DNA from 4 places in the Stutzerimonas marianensis genome. Region 4 is predicted to be linked to each of the others. Evidence: predicted binding sites of a transcription regulator. Region 4 holds the regulator's gene; each other region holds the start of a gene.
The links. Region 4 encodes FliA, which starts transcription of late flagellar genes. Its sites were predicted from a motif close to CTAAAGTTTNNNNNNNNNNNGCCGNTAA; they were not measured.
Positions count from the first base shown of each region.

Region 1: MST27_RS08090 (methyl-accepting chemotaxis protein) is a predicted target of FliA. The motif match lies at 1,276-1,303, and genes of this name have one in related genera.
Region 2: MST27_RS06740 (methyl-accepting chemotaxis protein) is a predicted target of FliA. The motif match lies at 2,012-2,039, and genes of this name have one in related genera.
Region 3: MST27_RS18560 (methyl-accepting chemotaxis protein) is a predicted target of FliA. The motif match lies at 1,360-1,387, and genes of this name have one in related genera.

Region 1 is NZ_JALGRD010000004.1:66,822-70,027, forward strand. It holds gene MST27_RS08090 (methyl-accepting chemotaxis protein) at 1-1,156, opposite strand, end outside; gene acnA (aconitate hydratase AcnA) at 1,388-3,206, opposite strand, start outside.
Region 2 is NZ_JALGRD010000003.1:200,574-203,779, reverse strand. It holds gene MST27_RS06745 (acetyl/propionyl/methylcrotonyl-CoA carboxylase subunit alpha) at 1-193, shown strand, start outside; gene MST27_RS06740 (methyl-accepting chemotaxis protein) at 343-1,965, opposite strand; gene MST27_RS06735 (hydroxymethylglutaryl-CoA lyase) at 2,135-3,049, shown strand; gene MST27_RS06730 (CoA transferase subunit A) at 3,085-3,206, shown strand, end outside.
Region 3 is NZ_JALGRD010000011.1:34,577-37,782, reverse strand. It holds gene ampD (1,6-anhydro-N-acetylmuramyl-L-alanine amidase AmpD) at 1-392, shown strand, start outside; gene ampE (regulatory signaling modulator protein AmpE) at 414-1,247, shown strand; gene MST27_RS18560 (methyl-accepting chemotaxis protein) at 1,455-3,206, shown strand, end outside.
Region 4 is NZ_JALGRD010000002.1:180,844-184,049, reverse strand. It holds gene flhF (flagellar biosynthesis GTPase FlhF) at 1-795, shown strand, start outside; gene fleN (flagellar synthesis regulator FleN) at 887-1,714, shown strand; gene fliA (RNA polymerase sigma factor FliA) at 1,733-2,455, shown strand; gene MST27_RS03870 (chemotaxis response regulator CheY) at 2,578-2,952, shown strand; gene MST27_RS03865 (protein phosphatase CheZ) at 2,973-3,206, shown strand, end outside.

The sequences.
Region 1 (3,206 bases), on a different contig from region 4:
CACGGCCGCTCTCACCGGCGCGTGCGGCTTCGATCGCGGCGTTCAGCGCCAGCAGGTTGGTCTGGTCGGCGATGCTCTTGATCACGTCCACGACGGTGCCGATCGCGTTGCTGTTCTGCGCCAGCGCGGACACGGCGTTGCCGGTTTCGGTCACGGCCTCGGCCAGCTGTTCGATCGCCTTGCGCGTGTCCGAACTGATCTGCCGCCCTTGGGTGGCAAGCTGGTTGGCCTGCTCGGTGGCGTCGGCCGCAAGCGCGACGTTGCCGGCGACTTCCTGGGTGGTGGCCGCCATCTGGGTGATGGCCGCGGCAACCTGCTCGGTCTCGTGATGTTGACGTGACAGGCCGTCCGAGCAGCTATGCGCCAGCGAGTCTGCGCGCTTGGCCTGTTGCTGCAGCTGGACGGCGCTGTCCTGCAGGCGCGTCAGGCACGTTTTCAACCGGGCGTGTTCGCTGAGCATGGCCATTTCCAGGCGAGCCTCGACCCCTTGGCTGTCGGTGTACATCTGGGCGATCAACGGATCGCTCGTCGATTGCTCGGCCAGCTTCAGCAGGCGGTTCATGCCGCGCATCTGCCAGTGCCGGCCGGCCAGGCCGAGCGGCACCGAGAGCAGAGCCGCCAGCGCGAACCCCCAGGCGTGATCGAACCAGGCGCCGATCATGAAGCCAATCTGGCTGATGACAATGAACGGCAGCCAGTTCACCGCCACCGGCAACCACTTGTCACGCTGGGGTACGCCGCTCTTGCCGGCATTGAGGCGCGCGTAGAGCGCTTCGGCACGCTGAACCTGCTCACGGGTCGGTTTGGTACGAACCGACTCGTAGCCCACCACGTTCCGCTGGCTATCCAGCACGGGCGTGACGTACGCATTGACCCAGTAGTGATCGCCGTCGATGCGGCGGTTCTTGACGATGCCCATCCAGGGCCTGCCGCTCTTGAGCGTGGCCCACATGTGGCCGAACACGGCGGGTGGCACGTCCGGGTGACGGATCAGGTTGTGTGGCGCGCCGATCAGATCGTTGCGGTCGTAACCGCTGACCTCGACGAAGCTGTCGTTGCAGTAGGTGATCTTGCCGGTCAGGTCGGTGGTGGAGATCAATCGCTGTTGGTCGGGAAACGCGTATTCGCGCTGGGTGACGGGCTGGTTGTTTCGCATAAGGACGCCTGGCAGTCGAAGTGGCAACGCCACCGGTAGGGTCGATCAGCCGTCTGGGCGGCTGTATCGAGGGATGATGTCTATTTGACGTCATTCCTCTGACCGTTCTGATACGCACCGTAACGGCTGGGTCAGGCGAGACTTAAGGCTTTTGTTGTGACAGCTGGTCGTAAAAAGGCCGTGGCAGACGGGCTGCCACGGGCCAAACACTCGCTAACGGCGGTGGGATGCTCAGCTCGCGATGAGTTGCCGCAGCACGAAGTGGAGAATCCCGCCCGCCTTGAAGTACTCGACCTCGTTCAGCGTGTCGATGCGGCACAGCACCTGGAAGCTGTCCTGCGAGCCGTCGGAGCGCTCCACGTCGACCGTCAGCAACTGGCGCGGCTTGATGTCGGCGCTCATACCGCGGATCGACAGCCGCTCCGTTCCAGTCAGGCCGAGCGACTGGCGTGTCTGGTCGCCCACGAACTGCAGCGCCAGTACGCCCATGCCGATCAGGTTGGAGCGGTGGATGCGTTCGAAGCTTTCGGCGATGACCGCTTTGACGCCCAGCAGATTGGTGCCCTTGGCTGCCCAGTCGCGGCTCGAGCCGGTGCCGTATTCCTTGCCGGCGATCACCACCAGCGGCACACCTTCGCTCTGGTAGCGCATCGCTGCGTCGTAGATGGGCATACGCTCACCGCTGGGCTGGTGAAGCGTGTCGCCGCCTTCTTCGCCGCCGAGCATCTCGTTCTTGATGCGGATGTTGGCAAAGGTGCCGCGCATCATGACTTCATGGTTGCCACGGCGGGACCCATAGGAATTGAAATCCTCGGGTTGGACGCCCAGCTGCTGCAGGTAGACACCCGCCGGCGAACTCGCCTTGATGTTGCCGGCCGGGGAGATGTGGTCGGTGGTGATGGAGTCGCCGAACAGAGCCAGGATGCGGGCATTCTCCACGTCCCTTGGCGCCTGCAGCGGCTGCCCGATGTCCTTGAAGTAGGGCGGATTCTGCACGTAACTGGAGTTGCCGTCCCATTTGTAGGTGTCGCCCGGCGTCACGTTGATCGCCTGCCATTTTTCCTCGCCGGTGAACACATCGGCATAGCGCTTGCGGAACATCTCGCCGTCGACCAGCGAGACGGCCTGGTCCACTTCCTGGCTGCTGGGCCAGATGTCGCGAAGGTAGACGGGCTTGCCATCGTTGTCGGTGCCCAGTGGCTCGGTGGAAAGGTCGATACGCGTGGTTCCGGCCAGCGCAAAGGCGACGACCAGCGGTGGCGATGCCAGCCAGTTGGCCTTGACCAGCGGATGCACCCGACCTTCGAAGTTGCGATTGCCTGACAGCACGGACGACACGATCAGGTCGTTGTCGGTGATCGCCTGGCCCACCGGGTCCGGTAGCGGGCCGGAGTTGCCGATGCAGGTCGAGCAGCCATAGCCGGTCAGGTAGAAGCCCAACTCATTCAGGTAATCGGTTAGCCCGGCCTTTTTCAGGTAGTCGGTGACCACTTTCGAGCCGGGCGAGAGGGAAGTCTTGACCCACGGCTTGCGGGCGAGCCCACGCTCCACGGCCTTTTTCGCCACCAGGCCAGCAGCCATGAGCACGTTCGGGTTCGAGGTGTTGGTGCAGGAGGTGATTGCAGCGATGACGACTGAGCCATGCTTGAGTTCGAACGGCTCGCCGGCGACGGGGAAACCTTTTTCCGCTTCGTTCTTCCGGCCACTGGTTTCCAGAAGCAGATCGAAGTTGCGGCCGATGTCGGTCAGCGCGACGCGGTCCTGTGGGCGCTTGGGGCCGGCGAGCGAGGGCACGACATCGCCGAGGTCCAGCTCCAGCGTGTCGGTGAAGATCGGCTCGGGCGAGTTGCTGTCGCGCCACAGACCCTGCGCCTTGTAGTAGGCCTCGACCAGGGCGATCCGATCCGGGTCGCGTCCGGACAGACGCAGGTAGTCCAGGGTGACCTCGTCGACCGGGAAGAAGCCGCAGGTCGCTCCGTATTCCGGCGCCATGTTGCCGATGGTGGCGCGATCGGCGAGCGGCAGGCTGTCCAGGCCGGGACCGAAGAAT
Region 2 (3,206 bases), on a different contig from region 4:
CATGAACGGCAGCATCGTCCGCGTCCTGGTCGAGCCCGGGCAGGCCGTCGAAGCGGGCGCGACGCTGATCGTGCTCGAGGCGATGAAGATGGAGCACAGCATCCGCGCGGCCGAGGCCGGTGTCGTCAAGGCGGTCTATTGCAGTGAAGGCGAGATGATCAGCGAAGGCGTCACCCTGGTCGAGCTCGAGTGATGGCGCCTGTCGCCACCTGCGCATTCGTCGACCCCCGGGCGGCCTCGCGCATCGAGCGGGGACGCCCGCCAACCGGGCGCGAAAGCCACCCGGTGCCGTTGACCGGCACGCATGGACGGCATCGTCCCGACAGCCGCACCGCACACCGGTTACATCCTGAAGCGGCGCACCATTCCGTTCAGGTCCACCGCCAGACGCGACAATTCCTGCGTGGCGACGCTGGTCTGCTGCGCTCCGGCAGACGTCTGTACCGACAGGTCGCGGATGCTCACCAGGTTGCGATCGATCTCGCGGGCAACCTGCGCCTGCTCCTCCGCTGCACTGGCGATCACCAGGTTGCGCTCGTTGATACCGGCTACCGTCTCGGCGATCCGCACCAATGCCGAGCCGGCCGCCTGGGCCTTGTCGAGCGTCCCCTGGGCACGGGACGCACTTTGTTGCAGCGCCTCGACGGTCAATCCGGTGCCTTGCTGGATATCGCCGATCATCGACTCGATTTCGCGCGTCGATTCGCCCGTGCGCTTGGCCAGCGCGCGCACCTCATCAGCCACGACCGCGAACCCACGTCCGGCGTCGCCGGCGCGAGCGGCTTCGATGGCGGCGTTCAGCGCCAACAGGTTGGTCTGTTCAGCCACCGCCCGAATCACGTCCAGCACGCGGGTGATGTTATGGGTCTGGTCCGCCAGATCACCAGCGCGCGCCGACGCGCTGAGCACGTCATCCGCCAGGGCCTGAATCGAGGCGATGGCATCATCGAGCTGCCTGCGCCCCTGCTGCGCAGACTCACTCGACGCCCGCGAGGCCTCGGACGTGGACACCGCGTTGCTGGCGACCTCCTCCACCGCGCAGGTCATCTCGTTGACGGCCGTGGCCGCTTGCTCGATTTGGTCATTCTGACGGTGGAGCCCCTCGGTGCTGTCAGCCATGACCGTACTCATTTCCTCTGCCGAGCTGGTCAGCACATGGGCCGAATCGCTGATCTGTCCGATGATCTGGCGCAGATTGGCCTGCATCTCACGCAGCGAAGCCAGCAGTTCGGAGGCCTCGTCGCTGCCTACGACCTCGACCTCATGCGTCAGGTCACCCTTGGCGATCTGATCGGAAACGGCGACCGCCTGACGCATCGGCCGGACGATGCTCGCGGTAAGGATCAGCGCCAATGCGACGGTCGCCACCAGCGCAACCAGGATCACTCCGGCGATCACCAGCTGCGCCTGCTTGTACACCGCGTCGGCCTTCGCCACCGCATGGTGGGCCCCTTCTTCGTTGAAGGTTCTGAGGCTGAGCAGGGCTTCGTTGAACTGAGGGCCGAGCGAGGCGAGCCGGGCGTTGATCGGTGCCAGCTGCGCTTCGGTCGGCTGCCCGCTCATGAGCCGTTGGCGCTCTTCCAGCGTCGTCGCGTATTGCTCGAACAGCGCTCTGGCGGCGTCGAAAACACCCCTTTCTTCGGTCCCGGTGATGTGCTTCTCGTAGCGGGTCATCTGCTGGCGAATGTCTGCCATCGCCGCGGCAATCAGACCATCACTGTTGCGCTGCGTCTCGGCGTCCCTGAACGCCAGCTGGCGCAGCGACTCGCTACGCACCTGGGCAAAGCCCAGCGCCATGTCGTCCGCCGCCGCCTGGCTCGGCATCCAGTCGGAATCGATCTCGCTGCCGGCGGCACGAATGGCAGCCATCTGCATCAGGCTGAACAGTCCGAGCAGGGTGAGCAGCACCGCAACGAGCGCAAAAAACAGCAGCGTGCGATGAGAAATCTTCAGTTTGCGCAGCATGATGGCCTCGAAAAAAGAACGCACGGCGATACCGAGCTTCCTATTCTTATCTGCCAGAGCCCCTTGAACTTGAGCCAGGAGGTCGGCCTATGACTCGCCAGTCAGCAACTATCACGGCCCGATTCGATTCCCCAACCGCGCCCGTTGTCCTTCGTGAGGAGGCGCGTCCATGACCGCGACCGCACAGATGCCGCGCCGCGTCCGCCTGGTCGAGGTCGGCCCGCGCGACGGCCTGCAGAATGAAAAGCAGCCCATCGACGTCGCCGACAAGGTCCGGCTGGTCGATGACCTGACCGCAGCCGGCCTTCACTACATCGAGGTAGGCAGCTTCGTCTCGCCCAAATGGGTGCCACAGATGGCCGGCTCCGCGGAGGTTTTCGCGCAGATCAAGCAGAAGCCCGGCGTCACCTACGCGGCCCTGACGCCGAACCTCAAGGGCCTCGAAGCGGCCATCGAGGCCGGGGTCAGCGAGGTCGCCGTGTTCGGCGCTGCATCGGAAGCCTTCTCGCAGAAGAACATCAATTGCTCCATCGACGAGAGCCTCGCGCGCTTCGCCCCGCTGATGGAGGCCGCACGAGAGAACGGCATCCAGGTTCGCGGCTATGTGTCCTGCGTGCTGGGTTGCCCTTACGAAGGCGAAGTCGATCCCAAGCGCGTCGCGCACGTCGCCCACGCGCTTTTCGCCATGGGCTGCTACGAGGTCTCGCTGGGCGACACCATCGGCACCGGCACACCGGGCAAGACGCGCCAGTTGATCGAGGTGGTGAGTCGCGAGGTCCCGCGCGACAAGCTCGCCGGGCATTTTCACGACACCTACGGCCAGGCGTTGGCGAACATCTATGCCAGCCTCCTGGAAGGCCTCTGCACCTTCGACAGCTCTGTCGCCGGGCTCGGCGGCTGCCCCTATGCCAAGGGAGCCAGTGGCAACGTCGCCAGCGAGGACGTGCTCTACATGCTGCAAGGGCTCGGTATCGAGACCGGAATCGATCTGGATGCGCTGATCGGCGCCGGACAACGCATCAGCGAGGTGCTGGGCCGGCCCAACGGATCACGCGTCGCCCGGGCGCGGCTGAGCGCGCAGTGACCTCGCCGCCCATCCATGGATAACGAGAGGCTTTCATGAACAAGATCTACCCCAACGCACAGGAAGCGCTTGACGGCATCGTCGAGGACGGCATGACCCTCGCCGTCGGCGGGTTCGGCCTGTGCGGCATTCCCGAGGCGCTGATCGCGGCGCTGCG
Region 3 (3,206 bases), on a different contig from region 4:
AGAACCGCTTGTCAGTGGACGAGCATGACTTCTTTCGCGAAATCGCGAACCTGCAGGTGTCGGCCCACTTCCTGATCGAGCGTGATGGCGCGATCACCCAGTTCGTCTCCTGCCTGGACAGAGCCTGGCATGCCGGCGTTTCGTGCTTCGCCTCGCGCGAGGGCTGCAATGATTTTTCCATCGGCATCGAACTCGAAGGGACCGACGACCAGCCCTTCGACGATGCGCAATACGACAGCCTGATCCGCCTTGGCCGTCTGTTGCAGCAGGCCTACCCGGCCATCACCCCAGAGCGGGTCTGCGGACACAGCGACATCGCCCCCGGACGCAAGACCGATCCGGGCCCCGCCTTCGACTGGCAGCGCCTGCGTGAGGCGGCCATCGTCGTCTGAATCGAAACAAGGGACTCGACAATGATTTTTCTGGTGCTACTGCTGGTGCTGGTCATCGACAAGCTCACCGACTGGCGGCGCGAGGTGCAGCAGGATGGCCCCTGGCTGCGGCTGTTGCAGCGCGTCGAAGGTCGCCAGGGCCAGGCCAGACCCTGGACTGGCCTGTTCGTGCTGGTCCTCGCGCCAGTGCTGGTCCTTGGCGTCCTGCTCGCTCTGCTGCAGCCGCTGGCCTACGGTTGGCTTGCGCTGCCGCTGCACCTGCTGGTCGTGCTGTACAGCCTGGGCCGAGGCGATTTCAAGCGGGAACTGGGGCCGTTTCGCGATGCCTGGCACCGTGGCGACGAAGAGGCGGCCGCGCTGGTTGCCGAGCGCGACCTGAATCTCTCGGCCGAGGATCCACCAGGGCTGCTGCGCGCGGTCGAGGCGCAGCTCTTGTGGCGCAGCCACCAGGGCTTCTTCGCGGTGATCTTCTGGTACTTGCTGCTGGGGCCGATGGCGGCGCTGGCCTATCGCTTGCTGGTGCTCTGCGTGGCCCATGGTCGCAGCGAGGCCCTGCGTGAGCGGGCCGGATCATTGCTGCATGCCTTCGATTGGCTCCCGGTGCGGGTACTGCTGGCCAGTTTTGGCCTGGTCGGCAATTTCGTCGCGCTGCACCACGCCGTGCTCAAGGACTTGCTGCACTGGGACATTCCTGCCCGCCGGTTGCTTGCCGAAGCCGGCCCGGCCGCGGCGGATCTCGGCGAATCCGCTACGGGCGAAGCCGGCCTTGCGCGACTCGACAGCCTGGCGGCCATGCTGGTGCGCACGCGCCTGCTCTGGTACGCCGTCATCGCCGGCTGGACCCTGGTTGCCTGATCGTCGCGGCATGCTCAGTCGTGCCGCGGCAGCTCACCATCCGATAAGTACGCTGTATAGGCCGGAATCGACGCGCCTTCTGCCAGTTGTGGTGCTGTCAGGGTGCCACTACCTTAAGTTGCGATATCCGGGACCGATATCCCTGAGTGGTCACTGGCCTCCTGACGAGCCTTCGCGGCGCGCAAGAACAAAAATGGGAGAGCGTCCTTGAAAATCCTGTTGCATCCCGCCATTGCTTTCATGAACCGGCTCAGTTTCGGCATGAAGTTCAGCCTGATCAGCGTGCTGTTCTTCGTGCCCATGCTGCTGACCAATTTCTATCTGGTGCGCGACTCGTACCGCCAGTTCGTCGGCACCCGCACCGAACTGCAAAGCCTGTCGCTGCTCGGCACCGCCATGCAGTTGCGCCGAGACGCTCAGGACTGGAAGGACCTGGTCGAGATCGAAGGCATCATCGGCCAGACCGGCGAGGATCAGGCCCTCAAGACGCGCCTGGCGAAGGTGGAGGCTGACCTTGAGGCGCGTGTCCGGGCGCTTGAGCCGGTCAGCGAGCATCCCGAGCAGGTCGCTGAGTTCACTGCCCGCCGCGACGAGCTGGCGGCCGCCCTGCAGGCGGCGCGCAATCAGCAGTCGCTGCAGGCCAAGGCGGCGATGGCACGGGCGCTGCTCGGCCAGTCTCAGGTAATGATCAAGCTGGTCGCCAGCCAGTCCGGCATGAGCCAGGACGCCCATCGCGACGTGCGCCTGCTGACCGAACTGCTCAGCTCGGTCACCCCGGGCATCACCGCGACGCTGGGCGAGGGGCGGGCGGTGGGCGCCTACACCTTCGGCCAGGGCTACCTGAACTCGGATGCCAGCAACAAGCTCGACGACTTGCTGCTCGAGCTGGAAAAGCAGGACGTGCAGTACGGCGCGCAACTGCAGGACGTGCTCGGCAGCGCCAAGGCCGCGCAGCGGCTCGATGGGCTGGCGCGCGCCAGTCGTGAATCGCTGCAGTTGAGCAACGAGCTGTTCCAGGATCAGGTGATCATGGCCGAATCGCTCGACGGCCCCTGGGAAGACTTCTACGAGCGGGTCAGTGCGGAGATGGCCAAGACCCATGCGCTCAATGATGCCGTGCTGACGCTGCTCGACGAGGAGCTGGCCCAGCGGCTCGGTGAGAAGCAGTTGATGATGACTGTCCTGCTGGCCGCGCTGGCGCTGGTATTCCTGCTCGTCGTCTACCTCTACAGCGGATTCTACGTGTCCACCCGCGCCTCGCTGCGCAGCCTTGGCGCGACCATGGATCGTGTGGCGGCCGGCGACATGACGGCGCAATTCGCCGTGCAGAGCCGCGACGAGCTCGGCGAGCTCGGCCAGGTGTTCAATCAGACGGTGGCGCGCATTCGCGAGCTGATCGAACGTGTCGGCCAGACGGTCGGCGAGGTTGAACGCCAGGCGGCACGCGTGGAGCAGGTATCCGGGCAGAGCAACCAGACCGTGTCCGAGCAGCGTGCGCAGATCGAGCAGGTCGCCACGGCCATGAACCAGATGTCGGCGACTGCACAGGAGGTTGCGAGCAGCGCCGAGTCCGCTGTTGGCAGCGCGCAGGACGTCAATGAGGAAACCGTCACCGGCCGCGGCCTCGTGGAAGCGCAGGTGGGCGGCATCGAGCGACTGGCCGAAGCGATCGAACGCTCGGTCGGAGTGATCAACAAACTGGCCGACGACAGCACGGCGATCAGCCAGGTGCTGGACGTGATCAAGGGCGTCGCCGAGCAGACCAACCTGCTGGCGCTCAATGCGGCCATCGAAGCGGCGCGCGCTGGTGAGCAGGGGCGCGGCTTCGCCGTGGTGGCTGACGAGGTGCGCAACCTGGCCCGGCGCACCCAGCAATCGACCGAGGAAATCGAGCAGATGATCGGCCGGCTGCAAGGTGGCGTCGGCGCTGCGGTCAAGACGATGCATGACAGCCATGCG
Region 4 (3,206 bases):
CCGGCGGACCTGTCGCGCGGGCTGCTGGAGAAGGTGGCCGCGATCAGCGATCAGCGTCAGGCCTGGCGCATGCTGTTGGCGCACCTGGCCCAGTCGATCAAGGTGACCAAGCACGAGCCGCTGGAAGAGGGCGGTGTGATTGCCCTGGTCGGCCCGGCCGGCGCCGGCAAGACCACGACCCTGGCCAAGCTCGCCGCACGCCATGTCCTCAAGCACGGCGCGCAGAGCATCGCCCTGGCGAGCATGGACAACTACCGTATCGGCGCTCAGGAACAGCTCAAGACTCTGGGCCGTATCCTCAACGTGCCGGTGATCCAGATCGACCCGAGCCAGCCGCTGAGCAAGAGCCTGGAGCCGGTCGCGCGCAAGCGGCTGATCCTGCTCGACACCGCCGGTCTGCCGGCGGGCGATCCGATGATGCGCCTGCAGCTTCAGGCATTGGCCGATCGGGGCGTGCGTTCGAAGAACTATCTGGTGCTCGCGGCGACCAGCCAGAGCCAGGTGCTGAAGGCGGCCTGGCATCACTACCGGCCTTGCGGGCTGGCGGGCTGCATCCTGACTAAACTTGACGAGGCGGGTACTCTGGGCGACGTGCTCGGGCTGACCATCAGCCAGCATCTACCGATTGCCTACCTCGCCGACGGTCCGCGCATTCCAGAGGATCTCCAGCTGCCACGGACGCATCAACTGGTCAGCCGGGCGGTGAGTCTGCAATCCGAAGAGTCGCCCAGCGAGGAAACGATGGCTGACATGTTCTCCGGCCTGTACAACGGATCTTCGCGGAGGGCGGGATGAACAGGGCGCTGCGTGAGAGCGAAACACTAGACGCGTTCGGGCTGAACGCATCGATGGCCTGCGGGCCCCAGCAAGATATAGGCGTTTGATGATGGGTATTCATCCCGTACAGGTTATTGCAGTGACCGGCGGCAAAGGTGGCGTCGGCAAGACCAACGTATCGGTCAATCTTTCCTTGGCGCTGGCCGACCTCGGTCGGCGTGTCGTGCTGCTCGACGCCGACCTTGGCCTGGCCAACGTCGACGTGCTGCTCGGCTTGACGGCCAAGCGCACCCTGGCGGACGTGATCGCCGGTGACTGTGATCTGCGCGATGTCATGATCCAGGGGCCGGGCGGCGTGCGCATCGTGCCCGCCGCGTCCGGCACGCAAAGCATGGTGCAGCTGTCGCCGATGCAGCATTCCGGTCTGATTCAGGCCTTCAGCGAAATCGGCAACGACATCGACGTGCTGATCATCGATACGGCCGCCGGCATCGGCGACGGTGTCGTGAGCTTCGTGCGGGCGGCGCAGGAGGTCCTGCTGGTCGTCACCGACGAGCCGACGTCGATCACTGACGCCTACGCGCTGATCAAACTGCTCAACCGCGACTACGGCATCAGCCGGTTCCGGGTGCTGGCGAACATGGCGCACGCCCCGCAGGAAGGACGCAATCTATTCGCTAAGCTGACCAAGGTGACTGAACGTTTTCTTGACGTCGCCCTGCAGTACGTCGGCGCGGTTCCCTACGACGAGGCGGTTCGCAAGGCCGTTCAGAAACAGCGCGCGGTCTACGAGGCCTACCCGCGAGCCAAATGCTCGCTGGCGTTCAAGGCCATCGCGCAGAAGATCGACACCTGGCCGCTGCCGGCGAACCCGCGTGGCCACCTTGAGTTCTTTGTGGAGCGCCTGGTCAGGCCCACCGCAAACGCACACGACTGACAGCGGCTGGAATCGGTTATGTACAACACCAAAGTGGCTAAAGACTCCCAGTACCAGCTCATCGAGCAGTACGCCCCGCTGGTCAAGCGCATCGCTTATCACCTGCTGGCGCGGCTGCCGGCCAGCGTGCAGGTCGACGATCTGATGCAGGCCGGCATGATCGGCCTGCTCGAGGCGTCGAAGAAGTACGACTCCGGCAAGGGGGCGAGTTTCGAGACCTACGCGGGCATTCGCATTCGTGGCGCCATGCTCGACGAGGTCCGCAAGGGCGACTGGGCGCCGCGTTCGGTGCACCGCAATTCGAGGATGGTGAGCGAAGCGATACGCGCAATCGAGGCCAGAACCGGACGCGACGCTAAAGATCATGAGGTTGCGGCCGAACTTAAATTGAGTCTCGATGAGTACTACGGCATTCTGGGCGACACCCTGGGCAGCCGCCTGTTCAGCTTCGATGATCTGCTGACCGAAGGCGAGCACGGGGAGTTCGGTGAAGATGCCGCCAGTGCACATCCGGAACCGTCTCGTGATCTCGAGGACGAGCGTTTCCAGCAGGCCCTGGCCGATGCGATCGCCAATCTGCCCGAACGTGAAAAGCTGGTGCTGTCGCTGTATTACGACGAAGAGTTGAATTTGAAGGAAATCGGCCAGGTTCTGGGCGTCAGCGAGTCACGGGTCAGTCAGCTGCACAGCCAGTGTGCGGCGCGCCTGCGGGCCCGTCTCGGCGAATGGCGCGCTCGATAGGTCGGTTCTCAAGAAAACGCGAATAGAAACTGCTCTGGGCGAGCTTCATGAACGAAGCCCGCAACAGACCCTGAGCAGGTTCTGGGATTTCGGGATTTACGGAGGTGTACTTGGACAAGAACATGAAAATCCTCATCGTCGACGACTTTTCGACGATGAGACGGATCATCAAGAACCTCTTGCGCGATCTGGGCTTCACCAACACCGCCGAGGCGGATGATGGCACCACTGCACTGCCTATGCTCAAGAGCGGCAGTTTCGATTTCCTCGTCACTGACTGGAACATGCCCGGCATGAGCGGCATCGACCTGCTGCGCGCGGTGCGTGCGGACGACCGCCTCAAGCACCTGCCGGTGCTGATGGTGACGGCCGAGGCCAAGCGTGACCAGATCATCGAGGCCGCGCAGGCCGGTGTTAACGGGTACGTGGTCAAGCCGTTCACGGCTCAGGTACTCAAAGAGAAAATCGAGAAGATCTTCGAGCGCGTCAACGGCTGAAGTAACGCCGCGAGGGCACTATGACGCAAGCAGACCAAAGCCTGGCGGAGTTCGAAGCGACGCTCAAGGCTCACGCACCCCAATTGATCGAAAGCCTCCAGCAGGGCCGATTCGAAGAAGCGGCCCAGATGTTCAACGAGCTCAACCAGGCTCGGAACCAGGGGCTGTATCAGGAAGTCGGCAAGCTCACCCGGGAACTGCACAACGCCATCGTCAAACTGGAGATGGACACCTGTGCGACGGGGGGCGACCCG